2 regions of the Holdemania sp. 1001095H_141210_F2 genome follow, and region 2 is predicted to be linked to the other one. Evidence: a T-box and tRNA genes for the amino acid it is inferred to sense, from the RefSeq annotation. Region 2 holds a T-box; the other holds one or more tRNA genes.

Region 1 (4,211 bases), on a different contig from region 2:
CGCGGCAAAATCACCAGCGGACTGCCCTGCGCTTCCGCCAAAACCAACGTTTGTTCCAGCTCCGCTTTCCGCTGCCGCTGCTGCAGAAAGCGAAGCAGAAGCAGAGCTTGTTCATGATGTGTCAGTATCATCGCACTCTCCTTTTTACCTTATTGCACTCCAGTTGAAACCTTCCTCACTGACTCACGGCTTTCGGGCTAATTCCAAATCAATCGTATCGACCAGCTCAATTCTGCCTCCATAACGATCAATCTTATTTTGAATTGCAGCGTAGAAATCCGCTCTCACCGCTTTGTCTAAAATGATATGATCCGACTGCGTGGCGATCAGCGAAACATAATCCTGCGCCGAATAGGATCGCTTCCTGGTATACATTCTGATTTTCTGATCCACAAAGCCATACCGCAGACTGATCTCGGATCTTCTTTTCGCATCCGCTTCGGTAAACGGCGGCGTTGGCGCGGAATAGGCCATATATTGGGCGTAAACCTGTTGAATTTCTTCATACAACGCTGCATTGCTTTGTCGATAGTTTCCATGCTTGGCAAACCGTGCGAACACACCGCCCGGTTTTAACAGGGCATACACCTTCGAATAACCGATTTCTTCCGGGATCCAATGGAAAGCCGCCGCGGAGTATATCAGATCGAAGCGGTTCTCCGGACTTTCATAATCCTGAAAAGCGCTGGTTACAACGGTAAAATCGGGATAATCACTGAATTTCTTCCGCGTCAGCGCTGCCAGCTGATCACCCAGCTCGACTGCGGTCAGGCGACAGCCGGTCTTTAATATCGGCGTTGTGGCCTGGCCGGTTCCAATCCCGATTTCCAGCACTTCGCTGTTTGAAGTCAGCGGCTGATAAGCAAACAAATCCTCGTATAATTCCGAGACATATTCGGGACTCCATTTGTCATATTCCTCCGCAACGGTGTTGAAGGTCCATTCCAAGCCTTGAATGATCGCCATGCTTTCCTCCTTCGCCGGTACCCGGCCCTTCCATAAACTCATGTCCGATGATCCGCCGCCGTGAACGCTTGATCAGACAACAGAAAAACGCACTGTTTCCAGGCTTATTTCACGTTATTCGAAAATGATTTTCTTTATGGCATTTTTAAACTCCTTACCGGTTTTTCTGATCACAGTCATTCCGTCGTCGGTTCAAAAGTGCTGAGTTATGGATTACTTTTATTATACACGGTTTACTCTTCTCTGTCCTTCATTTTTTATAATCGGTCTTTCGCTTGCCTCATTTTCATCATCCAATGAAGCTGACAGTCAGCCAGACACAGGACTTGAACCCGGGACCGACGAATTGCGCATGCAAACATTTCATTGCAAAGGGGATCCGAGCTTCTTCAGTGATCAAATAAGTTCCGCTCTGCAAACATCGCGGTGATAACCCTGCGCTTCGCTTCCGTAAACGCAATCGGCTGATCATAGCTGAACGAGATCATCCTGTTGGATTTCAGAAGATAGATCGTATTTCTGTAATCTGTCTGGAGCGGGGGATCCGTGTCGGGATTGAGCTTGGCAGCCGCAAAGTCCGCGTTCCAGACGTCCGCATCCAGTATAACCAGACCTTCCAGCGCTGCCAATGAACAGGATTTCGCTGAACAAGGAAGACCGCTTTCCCGGGCAAAGCCTGCGATCGGATCGTTTTCTTCTGCGAAATCAATAATTTCCAAATTTATATGGATTCGTATTTTTGCCCCATCATCCCAACCGTTAAGGCTCAGCCGATACCGCTGATCATTGCGGCCATCCGTGTTCACCTGTTTACTTTCCACAACTTCCTCAGTATAGCCAAGATCCGCCATCGACAACACCTGCGGCGCTTTCTGCCCAACAACATTCATATAGAAAAGAACTCCGGCCATGAAGAGCATAAAAATTAAAAATCTGAAATCCCGTCTGAACTCATTATTTAACATTTCTATCTGTGGATATTTCATTCCCAGCCGATCACCGATTTCTAACAGTTTCTTATTGACCATTTTTCTTCCCCTGCCGCTTCTTCTATCTGCTTCTTCATTAATTCTATTGTATCAAAGTTCCGTTGTTTTGAATGAAAAGCATAAAAAAATCCCGCTGAATTTCTCAACGGGATATCCTTTTCTCATGGTGCCGACTATAGGACTTGAACCTACCACCTACGCGTTACGAGTGCGTTGCTCTACCGGATGAGCTAAGTCGGCGTAAATATAGTTTATAAAAACTGTGTCCTTCTGTCAAGTTTTTTTAGCATTTTATTCGCAACTTTTGTTACTCCTCACTGGAAAAACTGCGAGAAAATTTGTTCGCTGAGATCCTCGGATTAAGAAAACTTGTTGTGAGCTTGGATTCTACACTGAATCGCGGTCAGAAACAACAAACTTCTGATCCTTCTCTCCTTCAAGCAACAATTTTCGACTTCATTTAAGGATTAAAAAGAACACAGTGAAAATGAAAACTGGACCCGAAAAGGAAACTTTAATTGCTTTGTGAAAAACAATTTCATCATTTTCTTAGAGAGGAATTTTAACTTTTCCGCAATCTTATTAGGGCAGGGTTTTGTTGAACCGCGGATGCCCGTCCGAATAGAGTCGACTTTTGGTCTTTTCCAATTCAATTCAAACCGACAGATTTTTGTCATCTGTCGTCAAAGGAGGGCAATTCTATGGAACATTTCCTGGAACTTTTCGATGCTGTAATTTTGAAAGTTGTATTGCCCTTGATCGAATGCACGATCAAAGTGATTGAATGCCGCTTAAAAATTATAGGGGCAAAAAAAAAGCGCTGCAACTACTCCCCAAGTGATTCAGCGCTCATCTGTCTGCCGCCATGCTCGTAAGAGATAGCGGTTGACGGGTGCCGCCTTTCAGCAATACCTTACACCTTGAGTATAGGCATTCCGGATGGAATTTCAACCTTTTCCTTCTCTTCTTGAGTACATTTATTCAATTCAGCGATGAGATTGGCCTACTCGCTATTATTCTGTTAAGCCTGTCTATTCTTGCCGGCTGAAACAAGGAAATCATGATGCTGGCTAAACTAAAAGGGGAGTTCATCGTTCCCCTTCCGTTCCCCTATTTATCCAGCTCATACAACAGCGGCAGATCGGCGACCGTGATGATCCCGATCGGCTTCTGATGAGCACTTCCGGACTCTGTGATCAGGATTGCCGAAATGCTGACGCCGCGGTGCAGGCTTGCCTCAAACAAATCCTGTGCTTCGGTGACATCCGCCGTGCGGGGCAGAAACAGAACCCGCTCTTTTTTATCCTTAAAATACAGACAATCGCTGACCACACCGGAAAGCGGTTTGTTCGTACGGCTCTGGTGCAGCGTCCAGCGGGCGATCATCTCCATCGTTAACAGCGCGTGAAATCCGCCCTGGGCATAGACCGGCAGCTTGGAGGAGCCCATCGTTTCCATGATATCTACCGCTTCCCGGATTTCCGTCTGGGGATCGCAGATTTTCACCGGCTTGAGAAAATGTGCGCTGACTCGCGGCGGTTCGCAGATTTTCCGCGCCAGCTCCTCAATTTCCGTAACGACCTCGTCGATGGGAATCGCGATGATATGTCCCTCGTCGGAGCGCTGGTGCACGATCGCATTGCGCAGATCGGCATATTCCTGCAGCTCCATTTCATACTTGCGGACTAACCCGCTGCTGCGGGACGCCTGGTTCAACAACTGATAAAAACGCGAATACCGTGTGACGCCGGTGATCTGCTTCAACTGCTTTTCGATCATCGCGAACGCGTTCAGAAACCGCTGTGCATTATCCATGGAAAACCCTCCTGATGAACTCTATTATATCAGGTTTTCCGTTTTCACCGCGAACTATCCCTCAGCTTTTCCACAATTTCAGTTTTTTTCCGGGTTTGTTCGTCTTTTCGCTTGATCAGACGGGCCGGAACGCCAGCCGCCAGCCATCCCGGCGGCACATCTTCCGTAACGACCGCCCCGGCGGCGATCACCGCGGACTGACCGATCCGCACCCCTTCCAGAATCACGGCGTTAGCGCCGATCAAAACGTCGTCCTCAATCACCACCGGTTCCGCGCTAGCCGGCTCCAGCACCCCCGCTACAACAGCCCCGGCGCCGATGTGGCAGCGCCGGCCGATTTCTGCCCGCGCACCGACAACCGCATTCATGTCGACCATCGTTTCCGCACCGATCTGCGCGCCAACATTGATCACCGCGCCCGTCAGAATGACCGCATTCTCC
Region 2 (4,211 bases):
ATCACGTCATATTCCGGATTCGGATTGACGAACGCGGCCTGCAGCACATCCGTACCGTCGACAAGCGTCACATCCTGTCCCGCCTTCATCGGCGCGATCAAGGCCAGCGCCGGAGCTCCGGTCGGACCCAGGATCGACAAGGAAACCGGCGTGGTTTCCACAGTCGGCTCCGGCGATGTTTCCGGAGTTGCTTCCGGTGTTTTAGGATTGGCGGCGCACCCTGCCGTCAGCGCAAGAACGCTGAGGAAACAAAGCCATTTCTTCATACGCGCGCCTTCGTTTCAATTTCGTTGAGGATGCTTTCCAGCAGTTCCTCTTTGCTGATTGTAACGGAGTCTTTCTTGCCATACCGGCGAACCGTCGCCGTGTTGTTTTCAACCTCACCGTCGCCGACGACAATCTGCATCGGAATCTTATGCGTCTGCGCTTCACGAACGCGGTAGCCCAGCTTTTCGTTGCGGCCGTCGACCTTCACGCGCACGCCCTTGGCCAACAACATCGCTTCCAATTCTTTCGCATAGTCCAGATGCCGTTCATGATGCACTGGAACGATGACGACCTGCTGCGGCGCCAGCCACATCGGGAAAGCACCGGCGTAATGTTCGATCAGAATGCCGATAAAGCGCTCGATCGAGCCAAAGATAACGCGGTGCAGCATGATCGGACGTTTCTTGGAACCGTCCGCGTCGACATATGTCAGATCAAAGCGTTCCGGCAGATTCATATCCAGCTGGATCGTGCCGCACTGCCAGACCCGTCCCAGGCTGTCCGTTAAATGGAAGTCCAGCTTCGGTCCGTAGAACGCACCGTCGCCCGGATTGATCTTGCAGGCCTTGCCCGCTGCATGACACGCCGCTTCCAGCGCCGCCTCCGCTTTATCCCAGATTTCAATCGATCCGATATATTTCTTTTCCGGCCGTGTCGACAGCTCGATTTCATAGCTTAAGCCAAACACCGAATACACACGGTCGATGAAGTTGATCAGCCGGACTACTTCGCTCTCGATCTGATCCTCGCGCATGAAGATATGCGCGTCGTCCTGAGTGAACGTTCTGACGCGGAACAATCCGTTTAAGGCGCCGCTGGCTTCGTGACGGTGGACCTGTCCCAGCTCGCCGACGCGCAGCGGCAGATCCTTATAGGAATGCAGGCCGTTTTTATACACAAGCATTCCGCCCGGACAGTTCATCGGCTTGATCGCGAACTCGCGGTCGTCGATCATCGTCGTATACATGTTTTCCTTGTAATTTGCCCAGTGTCCGCTCAGCTCCCACAATTCCTTGGAAAGCATGATCGGCGTCTTGATGAACTGATAGCCTTCCTTAGTGTGTTCTTCGTACCAGTAGTTTTCCAACACATTGCGCAGGATCATGCCGTTCGGTAAAAAGAACGGGAACCCCGGGCCATACTCGCTCATCATAAACAGATCCAGCTCGCGGCCTAATTTCTTGTGATCGCGCTTCTTCGCTTCTTCCAGGAAATTCAGATAGTTCTGAACTTCCTCGTCGGTATCGAAGCAGATGCCGTAAACCCGCTGCAGCATCTTGTTGTTGGCATCGCCCTTCCAGTACGCGCCGCTGACTTTCAGCAGCTTGAAATGCTTCAGCTCCTTGACGCTCTCAACGTGCGGGCCTCGGCACAGATCGGTAAAATCCCCCTGGGAGTAGCAGCTGATCACCGTATCGTCCTCGTCCATGTGCCCGATCAGATCGAGCTTGTACGGATCGTCCTTAAACATCTCCAGCGCTTCCGCTTTCGAGATTTCATGCCGGACAATACGCTTGCCGTCCTTGGCGATCTTCTTCATTTCTTTTTCAATCTTCGCCAGATCTTCCTCATGCAGCACATCGTCGCCCAAGTCGATGTCGTAGTAAAAGCCGTCGGTAATGACCGGTCCAACCCAGAATTTTGCGTGCGGATACAGATGTTTGACAGCCTGCGCCAACAAATGCGCACAGCTGTGGTTGAGCACATGCAGATGCTCGTCTTCTTTAATGTTGATCATAGTTCCTTCCTCCTGTTTTTCTAAGACCACAAAAAAACGCCCCTGATTAAGGACGTTGTTCAACGCGGTACCACCTTATTTCCTGTTTCTTCCATGAAACAGGCACTCAAGCTCAATAACGATGAGAATCGTCGCTTTTTCAAAAGCGATACTCGCAGGCGGTAACCATTTCCCTTTTCAGCTTCCTCGCACCTTCCGGAAACCTCTCTGATCCAAGTTCTGAAACGATCATGTCCTGGTCTTTGTATGTACCTCTTTTATACACCGGTTTTCCTGCCTTGTCAATGGAAATGAATTTTTTCCAGAAATTCAGAACGATGAACAGATTTAAGGCTGCACCCAGGTCGTTTGGTCGATCTGTGAAAAATCAGCCTGGATATGCAGCTGATCCAGCGTCATCGACAAATCGCCGGAAAGCTCCTCCGTTCCGCCGCTGTCCAGCGTTAAGCGGACGGGTTCCCCGGTTTCCTCCTTTACCGCGAACCGAACAGTCAGCGTTTTTTGACTTTCGATCATCGCGGCAATCGGATCTTCCAGACCCCATTCTTTGAAATAAGCTGCGGCCGTAACTGCATCCAGCGTCAGACTGACCTCGGCACAGCGGACGTTCCCGATCGTTTCCTGCATCGACCAGCGGCCGGCTTTCAAAACAGCCAGAATGGCTTTCCAATCCGGCAAGGCTGGTTCGGCCCCCGGCTGATCAACCCATTGTTTCTGATTCAGATCATATTTTTGCCAGCGGTCCTCTTGCCAGCACCATTGAGCTTGAACATGCAGCGGAATCTGAAGCACGCCGCTGCCGCCCTGCCAGCGCAAATCCAGATTGACTGCGGGTTCTTCCATCCGTCCCTGCAGCACACCCTGTCCGGCAACATGATAGGGCAGCCATAGATAGCGGTTGCCAGCCTTGCCTTCAGCCTCAATCGTGATGTCTGCGGTCACGGATTCCATCGTCGTCAGCGCCCGGCTCGTCTTGGCCAGAATCCACAGCTGATCCAGCCAGCCGCAAGCGCTCAGCATCACCATCATCGCAAGCAATGCGACGATAAAGCTTCCTTTTCTGCGCATCGTCATCCCTGCCTTCTGCTTTCTGCTTTCTGCTTTCATTATATCACGGGAAAGAAAAGGCAGAGTCTTATTGACCCTGCGTTGTGGAATTGCGGTATTGCGAATAGATTTCCTTCAGGTCTTCGATCATTTCCTTACTGTCGTAGATCAAAGCTGTATTGCCGTTGACATATGCATAGTATTCGGTTTCCTGACCGTTAGCGTTGACCTTCATCCGGCCGTTCTGACTCGCATAGTTCAGCATTTTCTGACTTTCCTCGTTGGCCGGATCAAAACGATAAAGGTAATAGACCTGATCGTTGTATTGAAACGAGGTGCCTTCCAGCGCGTTGAAATCTGTATTTTCAATCGGTGTCACCTGGTTGAAGGTGTAATTGTTATTCTGGAAGTGATCCAGAACATCCTGAATGCTGGCAATCGGTTCTACCGTTTCCGTCGGTGTCATTGAGCTTTCCGGCGAGGCCGAAGGGGTCATCGACGGCGTGGGTGTGGCTGAATTGTTGTTTCTGCTGCAGCCGCCCAAAATCAAAGCAAATCCCAAGCAGACCGCAGCGTACCGCAGAATTGTTTTTTTCATCATTAATTCCTCCTGCCAGTATTCTCGGCGTTTTTTTCCGATTTATACCTGCCGGGAAGGAAAAACTACTGGAACTGAATCGGGGAAGCGATGTTGTTGAGCAAAGCCACAACGCTGTATCCGGCGATCGCGCTGGTGCGGGAATAGATCGCAATTTCCGCCTTGATTTCCTCACCTTCCACCCGGATCGTATGGGTATCACCGATAAAGCCCGGCGTACTTTCGATCTTCACACCGGTATGCTCCGGCCCGTTGGTGGCCAGCGACGTGGCAACGGCGACGTTCACCCGGCGGGGAAGCAAAGCGATCGCTTCCTTAGCAGTGCCTTCAAAAGCGGTCAGCGTCGTTTCGCTGGCCGCCATTTCTTCACGATAGACCGGCGTTGTGCGCAGATACTGTGGTCCGGTCTCGGAAGTAATGGACGCTTCGATCGGACTCATCACAGCTGCCGTGCGCATTAAATCAAAGCCCCCGATCGCGCCGGAAGCGATGTAAACCTTGCGGCCGGCCGCGCGCGCGACCGCCTGCACTTCTTCATAAAAATCAGCGTCCGCAAACGCC

The links. A T-box is a leader RNA that pairs with one kind of tRNA and senses whether it is charged. The one in region 2 lies ahead of thrS (threonine--tRNA ligase), so its partner is inferred to be a tRNA-Thr.
Region 1: it encodes a tRNA-Thr, which carries the amino acid that the T-box ahead of thrS (threonine--tRNA ligase) is inferred to sense. The anticodon was not compared.

Annotation. Positions count from the first base shown of each region.
Region 1 covers NZ_JADNPO010000005.1:20,583-24,793, forward strand. The annotation lists gene I2G61_RS04635 (hypothetical protein) at 1-131, opposite strand, end outside; gene I2G61_RS04640 (trans-aconitate 2-methyltransferase) at 184-1,008, opposite strand; gene I2G61_RS04645 (hypothetical protein) at 1,356-1,856, opposite strand; tRNA gene I2G61_RS04650 (tRNA-Thr) at 2,120-2,195, opposite strand; gene I2G61_RS04655 (hypothetical protein) at 2,657-2,830, shown strand; gene I2G61_RS04660 (CBS domain-containing protein) at 3,066-3,770, opposite strand; gene dapD (2,3,4,5-tetrahydropyridine-2,6-dicarboxylate N-acetyltransferase) at 3,815-4,211, opposite strand, start outside.
Region 2 covers NZ_JADNPO010000004.1:193,657-197,867, forward strand. The annotation lists gene I2G61_RS04520 (MqnA/MqnD/SBP family protein) at 1-266, opposite strand, end outside; gene thrS (threonine--tRNA ligase) at 263-2,005, opposite strand; T-box leader at 2,051-2,257, opposite strand; gene I2G61_RS04530 (hypothetical protein) at 2,333-3,073, opposite strand; gene I2G61_RS04535 (hypothetical protein) at 3,141-3,650, opposite strand; gene I2G61_RS04540 (aspartate dehydrogenase domain-containing protein) at 3,716-4,211, opposite strand, start outside.